Regions from separate parts of the Chryseobacterium metallicongregator genome, predicted to be linked through region 1. Evidence: riboswitches for the same ligand, from Rfam matches in the RefSeq annotation. Region 1 holds a riboswitch; each other region holds the start of a gene.
What was found. A riboswitch is a leader RNA that binds a small molecule or an ion and turns the genes downstream of it on or off. The one in region 1 is predicted to bind S-adenosylmethionine.

Region 1 (10,788 bases):
GGGAGGGTATGCGGTGGATAAAGAATCTCTGGAACAGTTTGAAACCAGTGACGAGAGAAGTATGGATGAAATCAGAGTCATGATCAAAAAAGCAGGCTATGATCCTGTAATGAAAGACTGGGATTCTGTATACAGTGGATTTTAAATTTTTAAACCATTAAGGATTTTGAAGAAGTGAAGGTTATTTAAGAAAAATTGAAGATATTATCTTTTTTGAAGCGAAGCTCAACTTAACTTTCCTTACAAACTTAAAAGAATCTTAATGGTTAATTATCATAAAATATGAAAAAAGAAGATCATTTTTCACGGTACAGCCGGCAGATATTTATTGAAGAAATAGGATTGGAAGGACAAAAGAAAATAAGGTCTTCCAAAGTTCTTGTCATTGGGGCAGGAGGTTTGGGAAGTCCGGTTATTCAATATCTGACTGCAGCAGGAATAGGAACTTTAGGTGTTATCGATTTTGATCATGTAGAAATTCATAATCTGAACCGGCAGATCATTCATACTGAAAACAGAGTAGGACTATCCAAAGTGAAAAGTGCTGAAATATTTGTAGAAGAACTCAATCATCAGGTTAAATTGACAGGAATTGAGGAAAGACTCAATGAAAACAATGCCGAAGAAATCATTTCCCACTACGATGTTATTGTTGACGGTTCAGACAACTTTTCCACAAGATATCTGGTGAACGATACCTGTGTAAAACTGAATAAAACTTTAGTTTACGGGAGTATTTTAGGGTTTTCAGGACAGGTTGCAGTATTTAATCGTAACGGAAGCAAAAACTTAAGAGATCTATTCCCTGAACCACCTTTCGATGAGGATGTACCGGATTGTGACAGTCTTGGCGTATTGGGAGCTCTTCCCGGAATCATAGGCAGCATGATGGCTCTTCAGGCATTAAAAATTATCACAGATCTTCCGGTTATTGTTAATCAACTGACATTGGCAGATACGCTGAATTGGAGATTTCAAACGATTGATTTTTGATGTAAATGTAAACACAAATGTCACCCATATTTTCACGAATAACACGAATTCAATATCAATAGGAACGGGCTCTGATCCTGAGCGTAGACGAAGGAAGCCCGTTTTACTTTTATAAAACCATCCACTGGCTTCAGCCAAAACTTACCAACAAATAAAAAATAGGCGCAAATCATTTTACGCCTATTTTTATTTTATTGTCAAGAAGAATTATTGTGCCTGTTGCATTACTCCTCCGTTATCTTCTTTTTTAGTCTGGTTTAGGATATTCGGATCCTCTTTTGCCAGTTTATTTCTTGTCGGAATTTTATAATTGATAGAAAATCCGAAATTTCTCGTGTCATATTTGCTACTGATCAACACCGGCGTTCCTGATGGTGGATTAGAACGTACCTGCATCATCTGTCCGTTGAAAATATCATTCGCAAAAACAGAAAGTGTCAGGCGGTTGTTCATAAACTTTTTCGTCAACGTAATATCAAGAGAGTTGTTGAATGGTTTCTCTGCTGTAAAGTAGAAATATCCCGCCTTTGGAGTCAGATAGCTATAGTTAGCTGTCAGTTTGATATCCTTAGGTAAAATAACCTGGGTCATGATATTGAAAATCCAGAAGCCTTTATTATTCAGGTTATCGATTTCATGTTTCTGATATCCTGCATATAAGTACATGAAATTAATTTTATCAGGATTGAAATTAAATTTCATGATTTCACTAAATGGCTTACTGAAAATCATAAAAGGAATCGGTAATCCCACATTGAAATTGTGAATTTTCATATTCGAAATATTCACCTGCTCGTTGTAAAGCTTTCTTCCGTCCTTTCGGATGATCTGTGCCACCTGGTTGCTTGCCGAACTTACACTATATCCGATAAATGCATAATCAAAAGCTGAAATTTTCAATTCATAATTATCAAAAATAGTAGGCTGTAGGTTAGGATTACCATTTACTTCGGTACTTGGCCCGGAGAAAGTTACGTTATTTGGGTTCAAAGCAGAAATACTCGGTAAGCTGATTTTTCTGTTGTAATTTGCCGCAATATTAACCTGGTTCATCATATTATATTGTACGCTTGCATTCGGGAAAAATTTAAACTTATTGAAAGGAATCAAATTAGCCTCCACCAGTTTCGCATCTTTATCAAAATATCTTGTTACCCCGGAAATATCATAGTTTTCAGCACGGGAACCCAATGTGAAGTCAAACTTTTTCAGTTTAGCCTGAAACTCCAAATAGGTAGAAGCGGTTTGTCTTTGATACTCTAAGTTAGTCAGTCCAAAACTTTCTGTATCATAATCCTGTCTTTCATATAATCCTCCAAAACTTACCTTTCCACCATCAAGAAGTTTGATAGGTTGGGCATAATCTACTTTGAAGTTGGCAATATTCATTACAGATTTATTGTTCAGAATATCTTTTAAACCATTGGTAGGACTGTTGATTGGTAGGTTTGGAGCGGCTGCAAATGTACCATCCTGAAAGAAATTGTCTTGAGAAAATTTACTGTCTGATCTTGTATAGCCAAACTGGAAGTCTAATTTTTGAGATTTATCTGCAAAACGTTTCTGATAGGTTACAACTGCTTCCTGTCTGAGACTATTGGTATGGGCAACATCTGAAGATGTATAAAAAGCTTCCCTTAAATCTTTTGGATTATTCTGGAAAGGCAAATCACCATGACCATTACTTAAAGTATAGTTGTCATTATTATTGTGATAAATATCGTAGTTTAATAATAATCTGTCCTGCCCCAAATCAAAAGTCAATCCGGATTTTGCAAAATATCCACGTGCGTATCTATCGGTATGGCTGCTCAAAAGTTCATCTTGTTGACCATTCAGCATACTTTCACGGTAGTTTTGACCTACGTTCAGCTGCCATCCGAAATATTTATTCCTTGCATTTAAATTAACAGAATTGGTTGTCCTGTTTCTGTATTTATCATAATTCGTGAAAGAATAATTTCCTGAATACGTAGCAGTTAAATATTTGTTGGCATTTTTATTAGTGATGATGTTCATGATGGCACCTCCGGAAGTAGCCGGAAACTCAGCACCGGGCTGGGTAATTACTTCAATTCTTTCTACAGAATTGGCAGGCATTCCTTCAAGGAAAGAGTTCAATTCATTGGACGTAATATTCAGGGGTCTTCCGTTAAGATACACTTCCAGCATTTTCCCCTGATACATCATCCCCGCGATATCGGTAGAAACAAGTCCAGGAAGTTTTTTAATTCCTTCCAGAACGTTTCCGTTATTCAGCTGAGGTTGTTCAGAAAAGTCAAAAATGGTACGGTCTGCCTTTTGCTCAACGGCTTTTTTAGTTTTGGTGATGACTACACCTTCTATTTGTTTTTCTTTAGCACCCGTAGTATTCTTTTCTTGTGAGAAAACAAAAACAGAACTTACCAGTGATAAAGCGAAAATCGTTTTTTTCATAATGTTTTAATGATATCCGGTTAGACGCTGAAAAACAGAATTTGTTACGGTAAAATGTTGAAAATCGAAAATTTAGGCTGAATTTTTTTTTTATTTATGAAATAATTATATCTTTGCCAGGTAATTATCAAGAATCTCTAGATGGGATAGCAACCTGCAAAAACAAGCAAGGTGCTGCAATCGATAAGCCGGATCTTCCGGAAAAAATGTTTATCATTCTATCATTATCCCCATCTTGAATTTTTGTTTTAAAGTTAAAATCAATGTTTAAAGACAAGGGAAATCACATTCCATCAGTAATTTTTTATTCTTCAGATCATGAAGTGAGTCTTCATTATTCTGATATGTTTTCATGCCATTTCTATATGCGCATGTGTTGTTGCTGCTAGCATTTTCTATTTCTAAAAAATAATACAAACATTCCGAACATCAATGGTAACCTTACATTTTAGGGTTACAGGATTTGTATTGCTCAAAAACAATTTTTTAATAACAAAAAGTAACAACAAACAACATGCATAATTTCAAAACAAAAATATTTGTTCCTTCTATTGCGCTTATTTCTACATTTTACTACGCCCAGACGGATACTTTACAATCAAAAAAAATAGATGATGTAGTCATCCTTGGTTCAAGAGGCTCAGGAAGATCACTGACAGATACGCCTGTTCCGGTAGATATTATTAACATATCAAAAATTTTAAAACAAAGCCCCACTAACAATATCAGTCAGGCTTTAAATTATATTGTCCCTTCGTTTTCATCCACCTCACACACCGTTAATGATGGAACTGATTTTGTAGATCCTGCTCTTTTAAGAGGGTTGGGCCCGGATCAGGTTTTGGTTTTACTCAATGGAAAAAGAAGATATCAGTCTTCATTGATTAATGTTACCCTTACACCGGGAAGAGGATCTGTAGGAACTGATCTAAATGCTATTCCGGCATTTGCTTTAGAAAAAATTGAGGTTTTAAGAGACGGTGCTTCCGCTCAATATGGTTCTGATGCCATTGCAGGAGTCGTTAACCTTGGGTTGAAAAAAAGGCTGGGACTTTCGGGACAGGTATTTTTAGGTGGATACGCTTCCTCCGTTGCCAATAATTTCTCCGGTGGAGTAGATGGACAGACTATTTCCGTAGATCTCAATTATGGAGCTAAAATAGGAAAAACAGGATTTATTAATATTACAGGTTCTACACAATATCGTGATCCCTATTCCAGAGCCGGAGTAAGAGAAGGTGATATTTTCAATGCTTATAATGCAATTAATTACAGAGCATTGCAGGATGGTATTAATATCGATGGTTTGTATAAAAATATTACGAATACGTCAAACACTCAACAGATTATTAGTACCATTAAACAATATGCAGCCAAGGTAAATTATTTCGGAACTGATTTTCAATCTCAAATTTCAGGAGCCAACAGCATTTCCGATCTTCAAAAATTATTAGGTAAAGATTTTACATCCCAGGAGCTTAATTACAGAGGATTAGAGAGAAAAGATTTCAGTTTGAGAGCCGGACAGTCTAAATTACAAGCCGGGCAGCTATTTTTCAACTCTGAAATTCCTGTGAATGATGATTGGAAATTCTACTCATTTGGTGGTTATAGTTACCGTCTTGGAAATGCCGGAGGATTTTACAGGCTGCCGAATACTGAAAGAAATATCAATGCAGTGACTCCCAATGGATATCTCCCTCAGATTGAAGCAACTGTAAATGATTATTCTCTTGCTGCCGGAATTAAAGGAAAATGGAATGGCTGGAATGTGGATTTCAGTAATACATTTGGGAAAAATACCTTTGGTTTTGGGGTTGTAAATACATTTAATACATCGCTTACAGACGGATCTCCAAGAACTTTTGATGCCGGAGGATCTGAGTTTTCACAAAATACTGTCAACCTTGATTTCTCCAAAAAGTATGATGTGCTGAAAGGATTAAATGTTGCATTCGGAGCTGAATACCGACACGAAAATTATAAAGTGAATGCAGGAAAAGAAAATTCTTACGCTTCTTACGATATCTATGGGCGTTTAGTAACTGCTAAAACTCCTGAAAATGAAAAAGTAACCGACTTCTTCGGATCTATAAGGCCAGCCGGAGCACAGGTTTTTCCAGGCTTTAGTCCGGAAAATGCCGTTTCAGGAAATAGAAACAGTATTGCTGCTTATGCTGATGCAGAGCTGGAAGTTACCGACGGCTGGCTGCTGGAAGGGGCGTTACGATATGAGAATTATTCAGACTTCGGATCTACATTCAATTATAAACTGGCAACCAATGTAAAGCTGGCTTCTAATCTGAACTGGAGAGGTGCTGTTTCTACAGGATTTAGAGCTCCTTCATTAGCTCAAATCTATTATAGCTCTACATCTACGTTGATTCAGCAGGGAAAAACTACACAGGTTGGTACTTTTAGAAATAATTCTGAAGCAGCACAAGCATTGGGGATTCCAAAACTGAAACAGGAAACTTCACAATCTTACAGCACAGGAATTACCTGGAAGATTCCGGCATTAAGCCTTACTTTCACTGCTGATGCTTATTTAATAAAGATTAAAGACAGAGTAGTGCTGACTGATCTTTTCTTCCGTCCTAATGGTAATTTTACTCCAGGTTCTGATCAGGCCGTTCTTCAGGATGCGTTTGATCTGGCAAGAGCTAGCGCTGCCAACTTTTTTGCCAATGCGGTGGACTCTCAGACAAAAGGTTTGGATATTACAATTTCTCAGAATTCAAAGATTTCATCAGGAGTTTCTTTGGAAAATAATTTTGGACTTAACCTTAATCAGACCAAAAGAATTGGAGATATCCATGTATCACCTAAATTGGTAAGTCAGATCGATAATTATTTCTCAGAGCCTAATAGAGTGTATTTTGAAGAAGCTGTACCGCGTGTAAAAGCTACCTTATCCAATACGTTAAGAGTTTCCGGTTTTACTTTCCTGCTGCGTAATTCATTCTTTGGTAAAGTGACAGATGCAGATGTTTTAGATGCTAATTTTGATGGAGTAACGGGAAGTACAGAGCATTTCGTCCTTAATAACCGTTTGATAACAGATTTATCTGTAGGATATGATTTTAATAAAAATATTTCAGCAACCATCGGGAGCAATAACATTCTGAATATTCTGCCTTCTAAGAGTCCCAATATAAGCTCATTAACCGCTGATAATCAATTTGTGTATTCCAGACAGGTGTCCCAGTACGGTATAGGAGGAAGATTCTTGTTTGCAAGAATTGAATTCAGGTTCTAAATATTAGTTACTTAAATAAAAAAACAGAGTTATACGCTCTGTTTTTTTATATATGTTGATGGTCTCTCAGGAAAAATTCCCTGAGTTTAGTTTTTTGCAGTTATTGTGCTCGATCTTTTTCTTCAAAATTGATAGCTCTTTTATTCGATTTTACTTTTTGATTCCCAAAATTGTAGGTGATGCTGAGTGTCATTCTTCGTGCATCCCAATAGTTGTTGAATGATTGTGTATTATCTGTAAAATACATATCAGCCTTCAATCCGGATTGTTTAAAAATATCACTCACTGAAAGATTGACCTGCAGGGCTTTTTCCACAAAACTCATTTATACACCCGCATCAAAACTTGCTCTACCTTTGATGGAAGCGGAGCCGTCTCTCGAGGGAAGATTGTGCAGTAGTTGACAAATAGCATAAAGTCTTAACGGTTTTCTTTTCCTCAGGGGGGAAAATACATATTTCTTTGTGAAATCCTCAGGGCAAAGACATCGTATTGATTTTAATGAGATTTTGTACGTTGAAAGTATCAAAGACTATGTCAATATCCGGACGGAAAATGAGGAATTTATTGTTCTGGATACACTTAAATCAATGGAAATTCAGCTTTCTGAGAGGTTTGTACGTGTTCATAAGTTCTTTATTGTCAATTTGGATAAAATTAAAAGTATTGGTGCTAAAAAAGTGAACTTTCCCGGGTACGAAATTCCTATTGGAGAAAGTTATAGAGCAGGTCTTCTGGATAGATTAAAGTAAAATTGTAAGTTTTGGCTAAAGCCAGATGTATTTTATAATTTTAATGCGGACTAAAGTCCGCTCCTATTGAATTGATTAGCAGTGATTTTTGGTGTGATAATAAAAAAGACGACTTCAATTGAAGCCGCCTTTCTATTAATTAATCTAACAATTAATCTTATTTTTCCTGTTGTTTGATCAGGTTTAGCGCTGAACCAGCCTTAAACCAATCAATTTGCTGATCGTTGTAAGTATGGTTGGCCATAATGATATCTTTAGTTCCGTCAGCATGAACGAATTCTAAAGTCAATTGTTTTCCCGGAGCAAACTGATCAAGATCTAAGAAGTTAACTGTGTCATCTTCCAGGATTTTATCATAGTCAGCTTCATTAGCGAAAGTGATTCCCAACATCCCTTGTTTTTTAAGGTTCGTTTCGTGGATTCTCGCGAATGATTTTACCAATACCGCTTTTACACCAAGGTGTCTAGGTTCCATTGCAGCGTGCTCTCTTGAAGAACCTTCACCATAGTTCTGGTCTCCTACAACGATGGTTGGAACGCCTGCTGCTTTGTAAGCTCTTTGTACAGCCGGAACTTCACCGTATTCACCGGTTAATTCGTTTTTAACTTTATTGGTTTCCATGTTGTAAGCATTCACCGCTCCAATCAACATGTTGTTTGAAATATTGTCTAAGTGACCTCTGTATTTCAACCATGGTCCAGCCATTGAAATGTGGTCGGTAGTACATTTTCCGAAAGCTTTGATCAATACTTTAGCACCTTCAATATTTTTACCATCCCAAGCCGGGAATTCTTCTAATAACTGAAGTCTGTCTGAAGTAGGGCTTACGTTGACAACAACACTGGAACCATCTTCTGAAGGGGCCTGGTATCCGTTATCGTCTACCGCAAATCCTTTTGCAGGAAGTTCGAAACCTTTAGGCTCGTTAAGTTTTACCTGTTCACCTGATTCGTTAGTTAAAGTATCCGTAATTGGGTTGAAGTCCAGTCTACCAGAGATTGCTACAGCAGCTACCATTTCTGGAGAAGCTACAAATGCGTGGGTATTCGGGTTACCATCTGCTCTTTTCGCGAAATTTCGGTTGAAAGAGTGGATGATAGAGTTTTTCTCTCCTTTTTCCGCACCTTCTCTGTCCCATTGCCCGATACATGGTCCACAAGCATTGGTAAAGATTCTTGCATTTTCAAATTTTCTGAAAGAATCTAAGAAACCATCTCTTTCTGCTGTGAACTTCACTTGCTCAGAACCAGGGTTGATTCCAAGGATTGCTTTAGGTTTTACCCCTTTTGATACCGCATCCTCTACAATGGAAGCAGCTCTTGATAAATCTTCATAAGAAGAGTTGGTACAAGAACCGATAAGCGCCCATTCAACTTCTAAAGGCCATCCGTTAGCTTCAGCTTTAGCTCTGAATTCAGCAACTGGAGTCGCTAAATCTGGAGTGAAAGGTCCGTTTAAGTGAGGAGTCAGCTCAGAAAGGTTGATTTCTATTAATTGATCAAAATATTGTTCAGGGTTAGCATATACCTCAGCATCACCTGTTAAGTGTTCTGCAATTGTATCAGCAGCATTTACTACATCCTGTCTTCCTGTAGCGGAAAGATATCTTCTCATTGAATCATCATATCCGAAAGTAGAAGTTGTAGCTCCGATTTCAGCACCCATGTTACAGATAGTCCCTTTACCGGTTGCGGAAAGAGATTCAGCACCTTCACCGAAATATTCTACGATACATCCTGTACCTCCTTTTACAGTAAGGATTCCTGCTACTTTTAAGATCACATCTTTTGCAGAGGTCCATCCATTCATTTTACCGGTTAATTTTACCCCGATAAGTTTAGGCATTTTAAGCTCCCAGGCCATTCCTGCCATTACGTCTACCGCATCAGCACCACCTACACCGATTGCTACCATTCCTAATCCTCCTGCGTTTACTGTGTGAGAATCGGTACCGATCATCATTCCTCCAGGGAAGGCATAATTTTCCAATACAACCTGGTGAATGATACCTGCTCCCGGTTTCCAGAACCCGATTCCGTATTTATCACATACAGAACTCAGGAAGTTGAATACCTCGGAATTTTTGTTGATACCTTCCTGTAAATCTTTGTCTGCACCTACTTTCGCCTGGATCAGGTGATCCGCATGAGCAGTAGAAGGAACCGCTACTTTAGCTTTTCCTGCCTGCATGAATTGTAAAAGAGCCATCTGTGCTGTGGCATCCTGCATTGCTACTCTGTCTGGTGCGAAGTCTACATAAGAGTTTCCTCGTTCATATGATTGTGTAGCATTTCCTTCCCAAAGGTGGGTGTAAAGAATTTTTTCTGAAAGGGTAAGAGGTTTTCCCACGATTTGTCTTGCCGCAGCAATTCTTTCCGGGTAACGCTCGTACACCTTTTTGATCATATCAATATCAAAAGTCATATCGTATTTTAGTTTTGTTCTTTTTTCCGTTAAAGCTTCTTTTTCTATTGGATGAAAAAGAAAAATTACTCTTTTGTACATCAAAAAACGTTCCTATAATCCATAAATAGGTTGTTTTAGGCTTTAAAATCAATAGATTTTATAACTTTCAATTTAAGAAAAATTAGAATTTATTTTCCTGATTTTATCGAAAAAAAAACGTAACTATATTAAAATAGAAACGTTCTAAACAAAAAAATGGAAGATTTTAAATCCTAAAAGGACCAAAATCTTCCATTTCTATAGTTTTTAATAGGTCTTTCGACGTATTTATAATCTCTTAGTGAGCGCTTGTACTTGTTAATTCTTTAATAGAAGGAACAAAAGTAGTAAGGTCAATTCCCTCAACAGCAGCTTTATACTCATCAATGCTAGGGATTCTTCCGATAATTGCAGAAAGAACAACAACCGGAGTTGAAGCCAATAGAGATTCTCCTTTTTTACGTTCAGAATCTTCCACTACTCTTCCCTGGAAAAGGCGGGTAGATGTAGCTAAAACAGTATCTCCTTTAGCAGCTTTTTCCTGGTTACCCATACAAAGGTTACATCCAGGACGCTCAAGGTACATTACGTTTTTGTACTCCACACGGGCTTCTCCTTTTGGAGCGTTATCATCAAATTCAAAAGCTGAATATTTTTCTAATAATTCCCAGTCACCTTCCGCTTTTAACTCATCAATGATGTTGTAAGTAGGGGCTGCTACTACAAGAGGAGCACTGAATTCTACCTTACCTTGTTGCTTTTCAATGTTTCTAAGCATTTGAGAAACGATCTTAAGGTCTCCTTTGTGAACCATACAAGATCCTACGAAACCAAGATCTACTTTTTTCTCACCTCCATAGTAAGAAAGATCTCTAATGGTATCGTGAGTATATCTTTTGGAT
Region 2 (10,788 bases), on a different contig from region 1:
GAACAACGAACCAAACCTGCAGTAATACCTACTTCATTTCTTTCTTCGTCTGACAGTTTGGAGTGTGTAGTAGAAGCCGGATGTGTAACGATCGTTCTTGTATCCCCTAAATTGGCAGACAGTGAACACATTTGGATCTTATCTAAGAAGTTTCTTCCCCCTTCTATTCCACCTTTTATTTCAAAGGCTACAATATTTCCTCCAAGTTTCATCTGCTTTTTGGCAATTTCATAACTCGGATGAGATTTCAGGAATGGATATTTTACCAATTCTACATTAGGATGACTTTCTAAAAACCCGGCTACCTTCAATGCATTCTCACAGTGTTTTTCTACACGGATAGCCAATGTTTCAAGGCTTTTTGATAATACCCATGCATTAAAAGGAGATAATGCAGGTCCTGTATTTCTTGCGAAAAGATAAATTTCTCTGATCAGGTCTTCCTTTCCTACTGCTATTCCACCTAAAACTCTTCCCTGTCCGTCAATCAGTTTCGTTGCTGAGTGTACCACAATATCTGCACCGTATTTGATAGGCTGCTGAAGATAAGGCGTTGCAAAACAGTTATCTACAATAAATATAAGATTATGTTTTTTCGCAATCTGTCCAAAGAATTCAAGGTCAAGAATTTCAATAGCCGGATTGGTAGGCGTTTCAAGGTATAAGATCTTGGTATTAGGTTTAATATATTGCTCTACATTCGCGGCATCTTCTGCTTTGAAATAAGAGGTTTCAATATTCCATTTCGGGAAATATTTGGTAAACAAAGTATGAGTAGATCCGAATACTGACTGGCAGCTTACGATATGATCTCCGGCATTCAGTAATGCAGCAAATGTAGAATAGATGGCTGCCATTCCTGTTGCAAAGGCATATCCTGCTTCTGCTCCTTCCATTTTAGCGATCTTATCTGTAAATTCGGTTACGTTTGGATTAGAGAAACGGCTGTATAAGTTTTTAGGTTTTTCTTCTGCAAAGCTTGCTCTCATATCTTCCGCATCCTGAAATATAAAACTGGAAGTAAGATATAGCGGTGTAGAATGCTCATCAAACTGGCTTCTTTCCGTTTGGGTTCTTATTGCTGATGTTTCAAAATTTTCCATATAGTTTTAATTTGTCAATTCAGCAGGGTAACCATTAGATTCTTCGCTATGCTCAGAATGACAATTGCAGTAATGGTTACACTGCCAGATTGGTAGATTGTTACATTAATTTATTTCGTTTCACTTACTCTTAAAATATCCCCGAATACACCTCTTGCTGTAACCTGTGCACCAGCTCCGGCTCCCATAATCACGATTGGATTCTCTCCATAACTTTCTGTGTAGATTTCAAAGATTGAGTCTGAGCCTTTCAGCTGTCCTAGTGCGGAAGTTGCAGGAACAGAAATCAGTTTCACATCCAGCTCGCCTTTATCTTTCTGTAAGTCACCGTGTAGATCACCTACATATCTCAATACATGTCCGGGCTCCTGATTTTCTTTTATTTTCTGGTATTCTTCGTCCAGCTCTTCCAGTCTTGAAAGAAATTCTGATTTTGAAACTTCAAGTAAGCTTTCCGGAACAAGATTTTGAATATTGATATCTCCGAATTCGTTGATAAGGTCTAATTCTCTTGCCAGAATTAATAATTTTCTTGCTACATCATTTCCTGATAAATCTTCTCTCGGATCCGGTTCTGTATATCCTTTTTCCAAAGCTTCGTTGATGATGGTTGAGAATTTATCGTTCCTCAAAGAAAAATTATTGAAAACATAGCTCAATGTTCCGGAGAACACTCCTTTGATTCTTGTGATATTTTCTCCTGAAAGGTGTAATAATTTGATGGTATCAATTAACGGTAATCCTGCTCCCACATTGGTTTCATACAAATAACGTCTGTTGTTTTTACTCAACGTATATCTTAGTTTTCTGTATTCTTCTATTGGAAGGGTATTGAAAATCTTGTTGGAAGACACCAGATCGAATCCGTTTTCTGCCAAAGCATGATAATTTTTCACAAAATCTTTGCTTGCAGTATTATCCACAACGATCAGATTTTCCAGTTGGTTTTCATTAGAGAAGTTGATTAGTTCTTCTACATTCGATGGATGTTCTGCTGTTAAAACCTCATCACTCCAATTGGCGTCGAAACCTTTTTTGTTGAAAGCAATTTTCTTAGAGTTGGCTACTGCAACTACTTTAAGGTCTATTTTTTTTCGTTTTTTAATTTCTTCTGCAGATTCCAAAACCTGTTGTATCAATGTCTTTCCTACATTTCCGTGACCAATGATGGCCAGATGAACGGTCTTCGGCTTTTTGAAAATTTCAGATTCTATGATGTTTCTTGTTTTTTCATCCTGTGAAGATGTTACTACGATGTTCACTCTGTTTTCTCCTGCTACCTGATTCAAAAGCAATGGGAAAACATTATTTCGTGCCAGTTCTGCAAAGACTTTATTGAAATCTTCTGCAACAAAACCAATCACAGAAACATTATTGATACTATAAATTTGGGAAACTTTTCCAGATTTTCTTTCTGCTTCAAATTCATCAATAAGACAAGCAACCGCTTTCTCTGCATCATTTTCATGAACCAGAATAGAAATTCCGTTTTCTATAGCCTGTTGAGAAATTACGCCAACACTGATGCGTGCTAAAGTAAGCGCTTTAAAAATACGTCCGTCAATCCCGATTTCTCCAAGGAAATCCTCTCCTTCAAATTTGACGATTGATCTGTTCTTTAAAAATTTTATTTCGTTAGCATTTTTCATTACTTCTGTAAAATGTTTTTTATGATATTATTTAATTGTTGATATTCCATTAGGAAGGCATCATGCCCGTGTATAGATTGGATCTCGTGATAAGAAACATCCTTATTTTTCTCTTTTAAGTTTTCAAAACACATTCGGATTTCTGAAGCCGGGAAGAATAAGTCTGTATCTACGGAGATCATGTGCATTCGTGCCTGTATGTTCTCCAGTGCTTCTTCAGCAACGTTGATATTCATTAAGAGGTGGTTCATCAGCTTGTAACTTTTTAAACTAAACCTTTCGTTTAGTGCATTACCATGATAAACCAACCAGTCTTCTGATTCCAGGCGTTTTTTTTCCTGGTTATATTGGTTTTGAAATCTGTCATTGAGTGACTGTGGCGTTCTGTAACACAACATGGCATGAATTCTCGCTTTCTGTAATGGTTCTTCTTTATCATTCAATAAAAATTTCTGAACCAGACATTGTGCATGAAGCCAATCGTGTGTTCTGTAATCACAGGCAATAGGAATAAATATTTCTGTGAGATCCGGCTGCTTGGCAAGCATTTCCCAGGCAATCCCTCCTCCCAGAGAACCTCCGATAATGGCATATAAATTTTTGATATGTAAAGCTTCAAGCCCTTTCAGAAATATCGCTGCGATATCTGAAGGTGTGAAGTCTTCATTATCTTCAATTAAAAAATCGTCGTATCCGTTTCCTGGTATATTGAAGCACAGAACAGTATATTGATCAGTATCAACAATCTGATTTTCTCCTACCAGCTGTTTCCACCAACCTTTTTCTCCGGATACATTTGAATTTCCGGTAAGAGCATGGTTGATTAAAATGATTGGAGCTGTAAACAGATCTTTCCCAAAAAGCTGATAGCTTAATGAGATATAGTATTCCTTTTGGGAATAAGTTTGATACGTAAGATTAATATAGTTTAGTTCTGTTTTCAATTCTATTAAATTTTAATACAATTGAAAATGCCACAGGAAATGGCTGAAAAGAACTTCAGTAAGTTATCTGTCCAAAATTATTTGGTAGAACGTAGCACCTTCTTTGCTTGCACAAAGGGTTGCTAAGGTTTCATAGGGTCTAATCCCTCAACCTTTCTTGATAACATTTTCAATATTTGAATGAACGAATGATGCAAAGGTAGTTCTTTTCTTTTAATTTCAAAAAAAAATTATTTTAATATTTAAAAAAGCCTTTAAATACAAGTATTTCAAGACAATATTAATAATTATTCAGATGAAAAAAATTGGAATTACTTCTCAAAAAAACTAACTTCGTATGGAAAAATGATGAGATATGACCGCCGAAAAAGATAGATTACAAGATACCAAATGGAAAAACTGGGGACCTTATGTAAGCAACCGGCAGTGGGGAAATGTACGCGAAGATTATAGCCCGAACGGGAATGCCTGGAATTTTACCAATCATAATAATGCAGAAAGCTATGCCTACCGATGGGGTGAAGAAGGTATTGCCGGAATTTCTGATGTAAAACAGCTTTTATGTTTTGCTTTTTCGTTTTGGAACAAGAAAGACAAAATGGTAAAGGAAAGATTCTTTGGATTGAGCAACCCTCAGGGAAATCATGGGGAAGACATCAAAGAAATCTTTTATTATCTGGATAATACACCTACTCATAGTTATATGAAAATGGTGTATAAATATCCAATTAATGAATTTCCTTACGATGACCTTGTTGCAGAAAACGGGAGACGCAGTAAAAAGGAACCGGAATATGAGATTTTCGATACAGGAATTTTCGATAATGATGAATATTTTGATATTTTCATAGAATACTGTAAAGCCGATCACAATGATATTCTTGCCAGAGTAACGGTCTGTAACCGAAGTCAGCATAAAGCACCTATTATGGTAGCGCCTACTGTTTGGTTCAGAAACAACTGGAAATGGGGATACAACACCTATAAAGCAGAAATCAATGCTTCTCATGACGGAAGTATCAACATTGGCCATGACAGTATTTCGATTAAAAAACTTTATTCCCGAAATACCAATACACAAAGCGTATTTTGTGATAACGAAACCAATAATTCTAAGCTTTACGGAGCTCCTGCAGCTGAAAACACTTATTTCAAAGATGGAATCAATAATTTTATTATCCATCAAACGAATACGGTAAATCCTGAAAAAAAGGGAACAAAAGCTTCTTTTCTGATCGATGAAATGATTGAAGCCGGGGAATCCAAAGTTTTTGAATTCAGATTATGTCCGGATGAAGCTGATGAACCTTTTGAAAATTTTGATGAAATATTCAATATACGAGAGGCTGAAGCTGAAGAGTTTTATAAAGAAATTCAGAATGACACTGTCAACGAAGATGAAAGAAATGTGCAGAGACAGGCTTTTGCCGGACTTCTCTGGAACAAACAGTTCTACCATTACAATATCGGAAAATGGCTGAAAGGTGATCCCAACTTTGAAGCCCCAAGAAATTTCAACGACTATGTAAGAAATACAGAATGGAATCATCTCCACAATAAGGATATTATTTCCATGCCCGATAAATGGGAGTATCCATGGTATGCTACGTGGGATCTGGCATTTCACTGTGTTCCTTTTTCGATCATCGATGCAGAATTTGCCAAGGGACAGCTTTTGCTCCTTACTAAGGAATGGTACATGCATCCCAACGGACAGCTTCCAGCCTATGAATGGAATATGAGTGATGTAAATCCGCCAGTACACGCCTGGTCATGCTTCCGTGTTTTCAAAATTGATGAAAAAACTAATGGAAAGCCAGATTTACTATTTTTAGAGAAAGTATTCCAGAAACTGCTTCTTAATTTCACGTGGTGGGTGAACCGAAAGGATAAGAACGGGAAAAATATCTTTGGCGGAGGGTTTCTTGGTCTCGACAATATCGGAGCCTTTGACCGGAATATGGAATTAAAGGACGGTCAGCATCTTGAACAGGCAGACGGAACAAGCTGGATGGCCATGTACGCACTGAATATGATGCGTATTGCAATGGAGCTTGCCCAATACTATCAGGTATATGAAGATATGGCCATCAAGTTTTTTGAGCATTATCTTTATATTGCCGAAGCTATGGAAAATCTGGGCGAAGGCACAAAAGGACTTTGGAATGAAGAAGACGGATTTTTCTATGATGTACTACAGCTTGGAAATGGAGACAGTGTTTCTTTAAAATTAAGAAGTATTGTCGGTTTGATTCCTATGTTTGCCGTTGAGATTGTTGACCACCGTTTACTGGAAAAGATGCCGAATTTCAGAACCCGAATGGAATGGATCTTAAAGAACAAGCCGGAATTGACCAAACTTGTTTCTCACTGGGACGAGGAAGGACAAGGCCGAAAACACCTGATGAGCATCCTCCGAAAAAACAGACTAACAAAGGTTCTGACCAGAATGCTTGATGAAAATGAGTTCCTGAGTTCTTACGGAATCCGTGCCATGTCTAAAGTATATGAAGAAAATCCTTTTGTATTTTCTGTACATGGATCTGAAAATATGGTGTACTACACTCCTGCAGAAAGTGACAGCCGAATGTTTGGCGGAAACAGCAACTGGCGTGGGCCTATCTGGTTTCCCATTAACTTTTTGATTGTGGAAAGTCTGCAGCGCTTCCATTATTACTATGGAAACAGCCTGAAAGTAGAACTTCCAACGGGAAGCGGTGATAAAAGGAATCTTGATGAAGTCGCTCAGAATATCAGCAAAAGACTTTGCTCTCTATTTTTAAAGGATGAACATGGACAAAGAGCTTTCAACGGAGGTAATCCAAAGTTCAATTATGATGAACATTTCAGAGATTATATTACGTTTTTTGAATATTTCCATGGAGATAACGGCCGTGGTGTAGGAGCTTCCCACCAAACGGGATGGACAGCTACAGTAGCAAAACTGATAAAACCAAGACTTACCTTTTAATAAGCAATGAGTAATTGGTAATGAGTAATAAAAAAGCCGGATGAATCATCCGGCTTTTTCTATTTTTAAATAAGAGATTATATTTTTTCTCCGTTTACATAGACTTCGTAACCGATTTCTACATTGGGTTCTAACGTTTTGGATACAGAACAGTATTTCTCAAACGAAAGTTCTGCAGCCTTTAATGCTTTTTTGGGATCAATTTCTCCTTCCAGAAGGAATTTAACGTTAATCGACTTAAAAGGTTTTGCATCTTCTACCTGTACTCTCTCTCCTTCTACTTCTGCCTGAAAGCTCCTGATATCCTGGCGCTGCTTCTTCAGAATAGAAACCACATCAATTCCGCTGCAGCCTGCTACTGCCATTAGTACACTTTCCATTGGAGAAACTCCTTTTGCTCCCGGCTGGGAAGTATTATCCAAAAGAATGGAATTCCCTTGTGCATTTGTACATTCAAATAAAAAGTCGTCGTTTATTCTGTTAAGTGTAATTTTCATTGCTTATTTGCTTATTGCTTTTACAAAGTTATAAAATTCCTCTTGCTTTTATCTCCAGATATTTATTGATAACATCGATATTCAAATTTTCAGGAAGTGTATATACCGTATAAATTCCATATTTACGGAGCTCCTGAATAATCAGTTTCTTTTCAAATTCAAATTTTTCAGCAATAATCTCATCATAAATTTCCTGCATATTTTCAGGATTTTTGTTGATCAGCGTCTGGAGTTCTGAGTTTTTGAAGAATACAATGACCAATAAATGGTTTTTAGCAATTCCGCGAAGATATTTTAACTGTCGGTTAAGTCCATCCAGCGTTTCAAAGTTGGTAAAAAGCAGAATTAAACTTCTTTGGTTAATGGAATATTTTACATCCTGATACAAACGGTTGAAGTCGCTTTCAAAGAAATCTGTTTTAATATTATAAAGTGCTTCTGAGATTTTCTTCAGTTGTCCGGATTTATTATCGGCAGCAATTTTATTTTCAGCTTTCTTGGAAAAAGTCATCATTCCGGCTCTGTCTCCTTTTCTCAAAATGATATGAGAGAGTGCCATCGTAGCATTGATAGAATAATCCAGCAAACTTAACCCATTGAAAGGCATTTTCATGGTTCTTCCTTTATCAATCAGCATAAAAATACGTTGTGATTTTTCATCCTGAAACTGGTTTACCATGAGACGGTTCGTCTTGGAAGTTGCTTTCCAGTTGATCGTTCTGATATCATCTCCAGGTACATATTCTTTGATTTGCTCAAATTCCATAGTGTGTCCCAGTTTTCTGACTTTCTTGATTCCGCCTAATAAAAATTCACTCTGAATGGCCATCAACTCGTATTTTCTGAGATGAATAAAAGAGGGATAAGCAGGCAACATCGCATCTTTCTGGAAGATAAATCTTTTTGAGATGAATCCCAATGGTGATGATGCATACACATTCAACCCTCCGAAATGATATTCTCCTCTTTCTTTAGGTTCCAATGAATATTGAAAAAATGTGTTTGCTCCGGAAGCAATTTGTTTTTCAATCAAAAAATCTCTTTTCTGAAACTGGAACGGAATTTCATCAATAATCTTAGTATGTATGGTAAAACTATAATTATTATTAATATCGATTTTTACAAAATTCTCATCTCCGTTGGACAATTTTTCCGGCAGAATCCTTTGAGCCTGCAATGCATTCTTTTGATTAAAAAGCAACAGAAAATCTACCATTGCCGCCAGAAAGCAAATCAGGAGTGCAATATGGGCTACCCATATCAGCACCGGAAAGAAAAATGCCAGAACATACACTATCCCCACTCCGATGAGTGTAAAAAAGAAACGTGTATTGATGTATAAGTTTTTCATTGGTTAGGGATTAGGATTTAGGATAAAGGGATTAGGCAGTTTGCCCATCCACTTCTCTCTACTACCTATCTTGGAATTTCTATTCCTTCCAAAATCTGGCGGATAATTTCATCTGCAGTAAGACCTTCCATTTCTCTTTCCGGAGATACAATGACTCTGTGTCTTAAAACAGCGTAGCTTGCTTCTTTAATATCTTCAGGAGTTACAAAGTCTCTTCCTTTTATAGCAGCAAAGGCTTTCGATGCCGTAAGAAGTGCCAGTGAAGCTCTCGGAGAAGCACCCAGATATAAGAATTGATTTTCTCTGGTATTGATAATTATTTTAGCAATATATTCCATCAGCTGATTTTCCACAATGATTTCTTTTACCAGATTCTGGTAGTTTTTCAACTGTTCAGCGGTGATAACACGGTTGATTCCTTCTGTCTTATCCTCTTTTTTGCTTTCGTGCTGATTTCTAATGATCGCTATTTCCTGCTCAAGGTTAGGATATCCTACATTGATTTTGAATAGAAAACGGTCTAACTGAGCTTCCGGAAGTCGGTATGTTCCCTCATGTTCAATCGGGTTTTGTGTAGCGATGACAAGGAAAGGTTCGTCCATTGTATAACGCGTGCCATCCATTGTGATCTGTCTTTCTTCCATTACTTCAAATAATGCTGACTGTGTTTTGGCAGGCGATCTGTTGATCTCATCAATCAGAATGAAATTAGAGAAGATAGGTCCTTTCTTAAATTCAAACTCTGAGTTTTTCACATTAAATACGGAAGTTCCCAAAATATCGGAAGGCATCAGATCCGGAGTAAACTGAATTCTGCTAAACCCTACATCAATGGTTTTGGCTAATAATTTTGCCGTAATTGTTTTCGCTACTCCCGGCACTCCTTCAATAAGTACGTGTCCGTTTGAAAGTAATGCAGCCAAAAGATGTTCAATCATTTTCTCCTGCCCTACAATTACTTTTCCTATCTCAGATTTTACTTTCTCTAAACTAGCACGAAGTTCAATCATATCAATTCTCGACTGAAACTGCTCTTCCTGTTTATTAAGATTAATAGCACTTTGGTTTTCTATATTGGGGTTATCAAAGTTTTCCATAATAAAATTAATTTATCATTCTTACCCGATAATGTATAATTATATCCCTTCCTGTGAATAGTGATTATAACATTAATCGGCTTTATATCATTAGGTTATTCTATTGTTATATTATTTAAGTATTTCATCAAGGAGCTTATTGATTCTTGCAAGATCTTCCTTCATTACACTGGCATAAGGATCCTGAGCTTTTTTGATAAGTACTATTGCTTCACTGATCATTTCTATAGTTTTCCCGGTTTTCAGATGTAATTTTTTTGCAAACTCTTCATCTAAATTCTGAGTATCTATCAACAGATCTATTCTCACTTTATTCAGAAAATACTGTGCCTTCTTGGCCATCATATCATGAAAATCGCCTTCCTGAAGATACAGATTTCCAATGCTTTTCACAAAATCCAAGGAAGTATTTCTTAATGGCTCTTCTACAGGAACTATCCTCTGTTTCCTTTTTGCATTAAAGAAGATAAAAAGAATAAGTCCTCCTAAAAATACCCACCATGCATATTTTAAAGGTGGATTCGACAATATAAATCTCATGAAAAAGCGTGATTCAGAACTTTTGTTGGATACAAACCAAAGGGTTTCTCTATCCTGAAGATATGAAAACACATCCTGTGCATATTTTACATTGCCGGGTTTCAGAAGATAATAATTGGTCAGGAAAAGAGGTTCGGTATGGGCATAGATGTGTCCTTTACCAAACTTCACTTTAATAAAATTGGCCTGATCTGTATTCTTTTTCTCAACTGTTTTCCCCAGTACTTCCACTTTAGGTTTAATGAATGAAAATCCTCTACCCGATGGAAATTTATCTAATTTAATAAAATCATTCTGAAATTTTTTATCGGTAAGTTTCAGTACATTTTCTTCTTCAAAAGAGATTTCAGAATCGTAGTATCCAATACTGTCTGAAATTTCTTTAGGCATACGGGTTACCATCAGAAATGCATCTGAGCCTTCAGATACCTGAGACAGAATTTTTTTCCATGACTCACCGTCAAGGTTATTTTCAATGACTACAATATTGTGAGCTTCTTTTTTGTGTTGGCTGTAATATTCGTAGGGTATCTGCTCAATCTTCTTCAGGTTATTTTTAAAAAGATGTTTAGCTTCATTATTAAAAACAAATAATCCGAACGGAGACTTCTCATTGATATCAAAATTCTTCCGCCA
Region 3 (10,788 bases), on a different contig from region 1:
AATGTTTTGAAGAAAAGTAAGATTCTTCGTCCAATATCTTATCTAAATACTTTGGAGTAGCGAAGGTCATCCAGTATTTTACTTTGTTGGAAAAGGTAATAGTTACTTCTATGGCATCAGATTCAATATTTTCTATTGGATCATCTATGTTAATAGAAATGATTTCCGGTTCATTGTCTGCACTGAAATACAACTTTGAATACCACCTAAGTTTTCCCTCATTATTCCAGACTTTTATATTTTCAACGTTGATTTCTTCGATAATATAAGATTTTCTCTTCGTTAATTGTCCGGAATATGGCCCAATGATTTTACAATAAATCTTATCCTTTATCTTCATCAATTATTTTCTTACTTTCCTTAATTATCTGTAGAAATCTGTAGGAATATTTAAGTTATGAAATTACTTCAGGCTCAATAAAGCCAATCTGTACCCATCCATTCCAAAGCCGGATAAAACAGCATCTGTATTCGCTGCCGTCACAGATTTCTGGCGGAATTCTTCTCTTTTGTATATATTGCTGATATGTACTTCTACTTTTGGCTTGCGGATATTCTTCAAACAATCAGCGATAGCATAAGAATAATGGGTAAATGCTCCCGGGTTAATCACCACTGCATCAAAATTATCCTCCTGAAGTCTGTTGATAAGCTCGCCCTCAATATTGGACTGATAATACTGTATTTCATGAGACTGAAACTCGGATTTTAAATTTTCCAAATAACTTTCCATGGAAACATTTCCATAAATTTCCGGTTCTCTTGTGCCTAACAGATTGAGGTTAGGGCCGTTGATGATCAAAACTTTCATACTATAAAATTAAAAAGTTTTTTCAATTAATAATACAAAAATTAAGGTCTCCTCAAATATTTATTCCATTGAATTATTAATAATGATATTTGTCATGTTTGAATAAATGATAACGACTGCAACTCCTTGTTGTAATGAGTTTTATTAAAATTTTATGTTAATTATTAAAAATTTATCATGAAAAATAAATAAGTCTACTTGTTTTGTAGACTAAAAGTTTTTAGCTTTGCAAACATATTTCGATCGGCTTATAAAGAAAGATGGAGGGAACTGACCCTGTGAAGTCTTAACAACCTACCCATTGGGCAAGGTGTTACGTTCAGCCTTTTAAGGAAAAATAAGCATTTGTTTTATCGTATTTATCGATGCCCTTTGCTGACTTTTCTGCAAAGGGCTAAATTTTAATATATGATAAATAAAATTGATTATGATTAGTAAAAATTTATTTAATTCTAAAGCTTGGATACCTCCCGTTGCTGCTTTTTTTCTGGGAATTATCAGTGTAAATGCACAGAATTCCAAGCCGAAAAAAGATAGCCTTCATGAAAAAGAGATTGATGAAGTAGTAGTGGTAGCTTACGGAAAAGCGAAAAGAAACAGCTATACCGGTTCCGTAGCTACAATTTCCAGTGATAAAATCAATAACAGACCTGTAACGAATATTACGAAAGCATTAGAAGGACAGGTTGCAGGGATTCAGACTACCAGTGCATCAGGCCAGCCAGGTGCTGTTTCTACTATCAGAATCAGAGGAATTGGCTCAATCAGTGCTTCCAGTGATCCTTTATACGTTGTAGACGGAATTCCTTTCGATGGAAACCTGAACTCTATCAGCCCAAGCGATATTGAATCAATCAGTGTTTTGAAAGATGCTACAGCAAGTGCTTTGTATGGTTCAAGGGGAGCAAACGGAATTATTATCATTACTACAAAATCAGGTAAAAAAGGAGAGGCCAGAGTTAATTTTAATATCAGTCAGGGATTCTCCGGAAGAGCCGTAAAAGATTATGAACAGGTAAATACAGATCAGTATTTTCAACTGTACTGGGAAGCATTGAGAAATGGATATCAATCCGGAAAAGTTTCTTCTCAGCAGGCAGCTCAGATGGCAACAGACAACCTTGTTTCTTCACTGGGGATTAATCCATATGGGACAACTTATCCAAAACCGGTAGGTACAGATGGAAAACTATTACCTGGCGCATCACCACTTTGGAATGATGACTGGAGAGATATCTTGCAGAGAGTGGCTTCAAGAAATCAGGTGGATCTTGATATCAGCGGAGGAAGTGAGAAAAGTAATTATTTCTTCTCTCTGGGGTATCTGGATGATAAAGGAATGGCAATTGAATCGGGATATAAAAGATATAATACCCGATTAAAGATCAATTCTGAAGTTAAAAAATGGCTGAATGTTGGGGTGAACTTAAGTTATACAAACAGTATTCAGCAGGCACCTACTTCTTCAGATTCCAAAGCCAGTAACATCATCAATGCGGCAAGATTTATTCCTTCATTCTATCCTTATTATGAAAGAAATGCTGACGGAACTTATATTTTGGATGCTGATGGAAACCCGATTTATGATTTTGGAAAATACAGACCTACGAATGCGCTTCAAAATCAGAATGCTGCTGCAACCTTACCATTAGACAAAAACGAGAATAAAGAAGATAACTTTTCAGGGAAAGGATTCATGGAATTCACTTTCTTACCGGAACTGAAATTCAAGACGAGTTTCTCTGTTGATTTGGTGAATTATAACGGACATTATTATTCAAATCCATTATTGGGGCAAGGTGCTGAAATTGGAGGTTCAGTAACGAAAACCAATACCAGAACATTATCTTATACCACCAGTAATATTCTGACGTATGATAAAAAGTTTGGAAAACATCATGTCAATGCATTGGCAGGACACGAATTCTATAAATATGATTATCAGACAATCTCCGGAACAAGAAGTCAGTTCTCGCTGCCTTATTATTATGAGCCGGATGCCGCTTCTTTACTGGGAAGTTTCAGCGGAAACAGTAATAAATTGAGTTTATTGAGTTTCCTTGGAAAAGTAGAGTATGATTACAACAATACCTATTTCTTATCTGCATCAGGAAGGGCAGACAGCTCTTCAAGATTTGCAAAAGATAACAGATGGGGAAGATTCTGGTCAGTAGGAGGTTCATGGAAGATTTCCAATGAAGAATTTATTAAAAGTTTAAACGTATTCAACCAATTGACATTGCGTGCAAGCTACGGAGGTCAGGGGAATGATAAATTGCTTAGACCCAACGGGCAGCCGCTTTATTATGCTTATCAGGAGTTGTACAGATTTATCAGCCTTGGTGGAGAACCGGGAACAACGCTGGAAAAAACGTCTACCAATAATGTGAAATGGGAAACCAACCTTAATTTAAATGTAGGATTGGAATTCGCAATTCTGAATAACAGAGTTAAAGGAAATATCGAATATTTTAAAAGAAAAAGTCAGGACCTTTTGTTTAATATGCCTGTAGCACCATCATTGGGAATCAGTGATTATCCGGCGAATATCGGAACCATTCAGAATACAGGATTTGAATTTTCATTATTCACAACACCCGTTAAGAATGATAATTTCCAATGGAATGTAGATGTGAATCTGAGTACTTTAAACAATAAGGTAACGAAACTACCCGGAGGTTCTCTTGTAGTAGGAACTAAGCTGTTGACAGTAGGAGGTTCAGTATACGACTTCTTTATTCCGGAGTGGGCTGGAGTTGATCCAAGTAATGGAAAGCCTTTGTGGAAAACAGTTGCTACCGATGCCAGCGGAAATTCAGTAGAAGGAACGACTTCGGAATATTCAAAAGCCACAAAGCTCTTACAAGGTTCAGCTTTGCCTAAACTGACAGGAGGAATCAGTACAAGTATCACCTATAAGAATTTTGATTTTTCAGGATTACTGACATTCAAAATCGGAGGAAAAATTTTAGATACCGATTATACTTCCATCATGCATAACGGAAGTGCAGGAGGACGTGCGTGGAGCGCTGAAATGCTAAACAGATGGACTCTGGAAAATCCTTATACGGATGTTCCTGGATTAAGTACAACAACGAATAACTGGACCTCAACATCTTCAAGATTCCTTTACTCCGGAACATATGCAAGACTTAAAAATGTAAGCTTAGGATATACCCTTCCTGAGGATTATTTTGAGAAAATAGGACTTAAGAAATTCAGAATTTATATCCAGGCAGAAAACCTTCTGACCTTCTATAAACATAAAGGAATGGATCCTGAGCAGGCATTGGACGGAACAACGTATTACAGATATCCTGCCATGAGAACTATCACTTTTGGGCTTCAGGCAACTCTTTAACCTTTTAAAATTGAAACAATGAAAAAATTAAAATACATATCGTTTGCACTTATCGGATTTTTGTCGCTGACAAGCTGTGAAAGTGAACTGGATACTGCTCCGACTGATCAGGCTAGCAGCGTAGAAGTTTTCAAAACAGCTGAAAGTGCAGAAACTGTAGTAAACGGTACGTGGGCAAAATTTAATAATGACGGAACAACATATGCCAATATCGGGTATTCCACAGTTTTAAGAGCCAGTGATGCGATGGGAAGTGATGTGGCTGTATTGACTAATAAATATGGTTTTGCTTCAACCTATGCATTTACTGAAATGGTAAACAGTACAGCAAGCAGACCTTTATTTATCTGGACGATGTTGTATTCCACCATTAATAATATGAACAATGTGATTACAAGAATTGATGGAACAGAAGGAAGTCAGGAGAAAAAGAATCAGGTGAAAGGTCAGGCTAAAGCATTGCGTGCTTTCTGTTATCTGAATCTGGCGAGTTTTTATCAGTTCAGCTACCTTAAAGACAAATCAGCATTGACCGCTCCAATTTATACTGAGCCATCTACAACAACTACAGTAGGGAAGAAGAGAGCAAGTCTTGAAGAAATTTATACTTTGATTAAAAGTGATCTTACTGATGCAGATAACCTGTTGAAAACTTATACTAGAAATAACAAGGATAAAATCAACCGTGCCGTAGTGAATGGGCTTTTGGCCAGAACTTACCTGAATACAGGTGAATGGAGTAAAGCTTTAGCATCTGCGAAGATTGCAAGAGAAGGATTCCCTCTGATGGCTCCTGAAAAATATAAAGATGGCTTTAATGATATCAACAATGCAGAATGGATTTGGGGTCATGGGCAAACGCAGGAACAGTCTGATGCAAGTTATGCTTTCCATTATCTGGATGTATCTTCATCAGGAAGTTATTATTACAGCTTTATGGCGGATCCTTATTTTAAAGATCTTTTTGATGGCAATGATATCAGATCCCAGTTATTTTCATGGGACGGACAAAAAGGAAGGGAAGGACTACTGAGGTATGCTAAGTTTAAATTTAAACCAACCCTTATTGCAGATATCGTTTATATGAGAGCTGCTGAAATGTATCTGATTGAAGCTGAAGCTGAAGCCAGAACTGGAAATGTCTCTCAGGCAGTAGCCGTTCTGAATCAGTTGAAATCTGCCAGAAATGCCAATATTTATAATGGTTCATTATCACAGAATGAGGTTGTAGCAGCAGTCCTGGTCGAAAGAAGAAAAGAATTATTTGGAGAGGGATTTTCCCTTTCAGATATTATCAGAACGCAGGGAGCTGTAGTAAGAAAACCGTTTGTAGATGCTGATGGCAAACCGATAAAAGTTCAGATTACTACACCAGATGGTACGGTGAAAACAGTAGATGGTAGGGGGCATTCTGTTCTCGATTTTCCGGATAAATCTGCTTTCACATCCAATAGTAATTATTATTTATTCAGTATTCCACAAAGAGAATCTGAAAACAACCCGAACTTATAAGAGGACATACTTATAATTAGATTTGATTTTTAGCCACTGCTTTTGCGGTGGTTTTTGTTTTTAAAGTTATTTTCATCAGTCATTGAAAAATAACCTTTCCAAAACCAATTATTCCAATTTGTTGACCTGCTTTATTGATTTACTATTTTATGGGTAAATTTTTTCTTTTCTCAAAAACAGCAACTAAACCTTCATTAAAAATAATTTTATTGTTGTTTATTTTACCTTTAGTTATATATCTTGTATACCAATTTTTTGAATCTGGAGAATTTCCAAATTGTTCAAGTTGAATAGTATTATTTTTTATTCTATATTTTCCTCCATAATAAACAGAGTTTTTTCCTCTATGGATATCAAATTTTCCAAAATACATAAGTGATTCATTCTTAAAAAAAACATTCTTATGAAAAATGATTATCCTTGGATTCTTCATCTCTTCTTTATTATAAGATCTCCCTTCAAACACCTGAACATAATATGCTGTGGTATCTATTGCCTTTAGATCTTCTTCGCTTGGTTCTTCTTTAAATGAATATTGTGCCTTATCATTTAATAAAGGTTCACCATATTTATCTTTTTCAATTTTATATAGTTTTTGTCCGTAACTGCTTAGAAATACCATCGTGCAGAATATTGAAAAAATATATTTAATCATAATCATATATTTTTTATTCATATGCTATAGTAGAAGGTTTCAGTTGTTTCACTTCATTTTTGTTGAAGATAATATCCTGTATAGTTTTGTTAATTCTTTCGAATTTTTTTCCATTATAGCAGAACCATCCTTCTTCAGCATTGTGAATATATTCTACATTAATATTGTTCAGACTCAATCTGTCATAAATTTTAGGATTATATCCCCATATAGAACAATCAATTGTAGAAGGAAGATTTTCAAAGCTATTTTCTGAAAAAGTTTTCAGAATTTTCTCTTTTTCTTCTGTGGTTAAATTGACCTTTATTGTAGCTGAATCGGAATCATAGTTTCGTGTAAACAAACTTGTTTTTGAATCATAGGTATCAGTCAAATCTTTATAAATGAATGATGAATTCTGGTTTATTGTATTTTGCTTATCACATGATATCAGACTAATGATAATCAGCAAATAACAGGTGATAAAAAAGTGATTATTTTTCATATGTGCCCTTTTTGATATTGAGTTATTTTTATTTTCAATGATATGAATTTTATTTTTATCATAAAGGCCTTGGTATGTATTTGTGAATAGGTTTTTACATAAAGAATGTTAGTTAAATACTTAATATGAATAATTCATTTTAGAAAAAATCTCTACCTTTGTAACAATGAACCTCTTAAGATGGATACTTGCATTTTATTTCATGGCGTTATCATTGATGCCATGTGAAGATACGTCCCATCCGTTGAATTCAGGAGATAATAAGATCTCATTAAGTATTCACGGTGTTCATTCTACAGAAAAAGGAGATATCTGTTCTCCACTGTGTGCATGCAGCTGCTGTCAGATGACGGTTTCAGCATTTAAAATGGATCCTTTATTGGAGATTCCTGAGCAGATCCCTGCTTACTTTTCAAAGAAGATCTTATTTCACAAAAACGACTTTGCCTACCAGATCTACAATCCTATCTGGCAGCCTCCTAAAATTTAATTTTTATTGACTTTTAGAAAGTTATGCTTTCTAATACTTAACTGTGCTTGAAACTTTGCAATACCATTGCAGAGGTTTTCAGGATATTTTTGCTGCAGTATTTTATGCTGTGTGCATTCATTTTCAATAAAAATTACCTAAAAATCGTGTTAGATAAAATCATAAAATTCAGTATTAAAAATAAGGTGATCATTGGGTTGATGACTCTGGTACTGATCATCTGGGGAACGTGGAGTGCCACCAGATTGCCAATAGATGCTGTGCCGGATATCACCAACAATCAGGTGCAGATCATTACCGTATGTCCTACATTGGCGGGACAGGAAGTAGAACAGCTGGTTACTTTTCCCATTGAGCAAAGTATTGCCAATGTTCCCGATATTCAGGAGACAAGAAGTATTTCAAGATTCGGGCTCTCTGTGATTACAGTGGTGTTCAAAGAAAATGTAGATGTGTACTTTGCGAGACAGCTCATTAATGAACAACTGAAAAATGCAGTGGAAGAAATTCCAAAAGGAGTAGGAACTCCTGAGCTGGCCCCTGTAAGTACAGGCCTTGGAGAAGTATATCAGTATATTCTTCACCCTAAAAAAGGAAGCGAAAAGAAATACAATGCCAAAGAACTCCGTACCATGCAGGACTGGATCGTTCGAAGACAGCTGAACGGAACGCCGGGAGTGGCAGAAATCAACAGTTTCGGAGGAGAATTAAAACAATATGAAGTGGCCATTGATCCCAATCGTTTAAAAGCAATGGGAACAAGTATTACTGAAATATTTACAGCGCTTGAAAAAAACAATCAGAATACAGGAGGAGCTTATATTGATAAAAAGCCCAATGCTTATTTTATCCGTGGGATAGGGTTAGTAACCTCCCTTGAAGACATCAAAAACATAGCCGTTAAAAATGAAACAGGAAGCGTTCCGATCTTTATCAAAGATGTCGCTGATGTTCGGTTAGGAAGTGCTGTTCGTTACGGTGCATTAACCTATGACGGAAAAGTAGATGCCGTAGGTGGAGTCGTGATGATGCTGAAAGGAGCGAACAGTAATGAAGTGGTAAACAATATCAAAGCAAAAATTCCTACCATTCAGAAATCTCTTCCCAATGATGTTATCATAGAACCGTTTCTGGACAGAACAGATCTTGTAGACAGAGCTATCAATACTGTACAGAAAAACCTTGTTGAAGGAGCACTGATCGTTATTTTCGTACTTGTAATTTTCCTTGGAAACCTTAGGGCAGGGCTTATCGTGGCTTCTGCTATTCCGCTTTCCTTACTGTTTGCGCTGGGAATGATGAATGTTTTTGGAGTAAGTGCCAACCTGATGAGCCTTGGGGCAATAGATTTCGGATTAATTGTGGATGGTGCGGTAATTATTGTAGAAGCCACCTTGCATCATTTAGGAGTAAGGAAATCTGCCCGTGCATTAACGCAGTCTGAGATGGATGAAGAAGTATTTCTTTCTGCCTCAAAGATCAGAAGCAGCGCTGCTTTCGGGGAAATCATTATTCTTATCGTATACATCCCGATTCTTACTTTGGCCGGAGTGGAAGGGAAAATGTTTACTCCAATGGCAAAAACAGTAGGATTTGCCATTTTAGGAGCTTTAATTTTATCCCTGACCTACATTCCAATGATGAGCGCCCTGTTTTTATCTAAGAAAATATCTCATAAAGAAACGTTCTCTGATAAAATGATGAATAGCCTGCAAAAGATTTATCAGCCATTATTGCAGAAATCAATAAAAATGAAATACGCAATTGTTTCAGCAACGGCTGTAGTCTTTCTTATCTCTGCGTTTATTTTTAAAAATATGGGTGGTGAGTTTATTCCTCAGCTGCAGGAAGGAGATTATGCATTTCACTGTATCTTACCGCAGGGAAGCTCATTAAGTCAGAGTATAGAAACCTCCATGCAGGCATCAAGAATTATCAAACAGTTTGATGAGGTCAAAATGGTAGTCGGGAAAACTGGTTCCGCTGAAGTTCCTACAGACCCTATGCCGCCTGAAGCAACCGATATGATTGTGGTATTGAAACCACAAAGCGAATGGAAAACCAAGAAATCTTACGACGAACTGGCAGATGAGATCAGTGAAAAACTGGAAACAATTCCAGGGGTATTCTTTGAGAAAAACCAGCCTATCCAGATGCGTTTCAATGAATTGATGACAGGAATCCGACAGGATGTTGCTGTAAAGATTTTCGGAGAGAATCTTGATTCATTAGCCGTGTATGCAGATAAGGTGGGGAAAATTATTCAGACAGTAGATGGGGCTACTGCGCCTCAGATTGAAAGAGTGAGCGGTCTTCCGCAGATTAATGTTCAATATGACAGAACAAGAATCGCTAATTATGGATTGAATATCGAAGATGTCAATAATGCCGTAAGTACAGCCTTTGCAGGAAAAGCTGCCGGACAGGTTTTTGAAAATGAAAGACGTTTTGATCTCGTAGTCCGTCTGGATAGCCTTCACAGAACCGATATTTCGGATGTGAATAATCTGATGATCACTTCTGCTACCGGAGCTCAGATTCCACTATCGCAGGTAGCAAATATAAGCTACAAATTAGGACCCGCACAGATCAGCCGTGAGCAGGGAAAACGTAGAATAGTTATCGGATTTAATGTAAAAGACCGTGATGTAGAAAGTGTGGTGAAAGATATTCAGGCAAAACTGGATAAAGTGAAACTGCCTTCCGGATATTACTTTACCTATGGTGGACAGTTTGAAAACCTTCAGGAAGCAAGCAAACGTCTGATGATCGCTGTTCCGGTTTCATTGCTTCTTATTTTTATGCTGCTGTATTTTACTTTCCGTTCATTCAAACAAGCTGCATTGATTTTTACTGCGATTCCTATGAGTGCTATTGGTGGAGTATTTGCCCTTTTAATAAGAGATATGCCATTCAGTATCAGTGCCGGAATTGGATTTATTGCCCTTTTTGGAGTGGCAGTACTGAACGGAATTGTTTTGATAGGAACATTCAACCAGTTAGAAAAAGAAGGTGAAACAGATATTCTGAAAAGAGTATTTGAAGGAACAAAAACCAGATTGAGACCTGTATTAATGACCGCTACAGTGGCTTCATTAGGGTTTTTACCAATGGCTATTTCCACCGGAGCCGGAGCCGAAGTACAGAAACCTCTTGCCACAGTAGTAATTGGTGGTTTGGTAACAGCTACTTTCCTTACGCTATTTGTTTTGCCGATGCTGTATATCATTTTTAACACAAAAATTTTGAAAAGAAAAAACAATAATCCGGGAACATTTACAGTAGTTCTTGTCTTAGGATTCATGATGCTGGGACAAACTTTTAAAGCGCAGTCCAGACCGGTTTCTGTAGAACAGGCGGTAGAACAGGCAGTCAATAATAACTTAACCTTACAGTCGAAAGATTTAAGCATTAAATCTGCGGAAGTATTAAGGGCAACTGCGAAAGAGCTTCCTAAATTAAGCTTTGAAGCTCA

Region 2: it holds a riboswitch for S-adenosylmethionine, as region 1 does, so the genes downstream of both, REB14_RS15375 (alpha/beta fold hydrolase) here and REB14_RS12820 (TonB-dependent receptor plug domain-containing protein) in region 1, are expected to answer to the same signal.
Region 3: it holds a riboswitch for S-adenosylmethionine, as region 1 does, so the genes downstream of both, REB14_RS14545 (SusC/RagA family TonB-linked outer membrane protein) here and REB14_RS12820 (TonB-dependent receptor plug domain-containing protein) in region 1, are expected to answer to the same signal.

The regions. Positions count from the first base shown of each region.
Region 1 is NZ_JAVIXS010000009.1:98,522-109,309, reverse strand. It holds gene thiH (2-iminoacetate synthase ThiH) at 1-145, shown strand, start outside; gene REB14_RS12830 (HesA/MoeB/ThiF family protein) at 283-993, shown strand; gene REB14_RS12825 (TonB-dependent receptor domain-containing protein) at 1,201-3,429, opposite strand; SAM-I-IV-variant riboswitch at 3,549-3,646, shown strand; gene REB14_RS12820 (TonB-dependent receptor plug domain-containing protein) at 3,944-6,688, shown strand; gene REB14_RS12815 (outer membrane beta-barrel protein) at 6,789-7,004, opposite strand; gene REB14_RS12810 (LytR/AlgR family response regulator transcription factor) at 7,153-7,440, shown strand; gene REB14_RS12805 (aconitate hydratase) at 7,598-9,865, opposite strand; gene REB14_RS12800 (bifunctional aconitate hydratase 2/2-methylisocitrate dehydratase) at 10,185-10,788, opposite strand, start outside.
Region 2 is NZ_JAVIXS010000014.1:396,723-407,510, reverse strand. It holds gene REB14_RS15385 (O-succinylhomoserine sulfhydrylase) at 1-1,103, opposite strand, end outside; gene REB14_RS15380 (ACT domain-containing protein) at 1,214-2,752, opposite strand; gene REB14_RS15375 (alpha/beta fold hydrolase) at 2,752-3,696, opposite strand; SAM riboswitch class I at 3,757-3,863, opposite strand; gene REB14_RS15370 (MGH1-like glycoside hydrolase domain-containing protein) at 4,052-6,667, shown strand; gene REB14_RS15365 (OsmC family protein) at 6,745-7,164, opposite strand; gene REB14_RS15360 (DUF58 domain-containing protein) at 7,193-8,515, opposite strand; gene REB14_RS15355 (AAA family ATPase) at 8,581-9,612, opposite strand; gene REB14_RS15350 (hypothetical protein) at 9,724-10,788, opposite strand, start outside.
Region 3 is NZ_JAVIXS010000014.1:237,335-248,122, forward strand. It holds gene REB14_RS14535 (hypothetical protein) at 1-340, opposite strand, end outside; gene REB14_RS14540 (type II 3-dehydroquinate dehydratase) at 404-811, opposite strand; SAM riboswitch class I at 1,057-1,155, shown strand; gene REB14_RS14545 (SusC/RagA family TonB-linked outer membrane protein) at 1,239-4,172, shown strand; gene REB14_RS14550 (RagB/SusD family nutrient uptake outer membrane protein) at 4,191-5,684, shown strand; gene REB14_RS14555 (hypothetical protein) at 5,827-6,339, opposite strand; gene REB14_RS14560 (hypothetical protein) at 6,353-6,823, opposite strand; gene REB14_RS14565 (DUF6660 family protein) at 6,990-7,313, shown strand; gene REB14_RS14570 (CusA/CzcA family heavy metal efflux RND transporter) at 7,460-10,788, shown strand, end outside.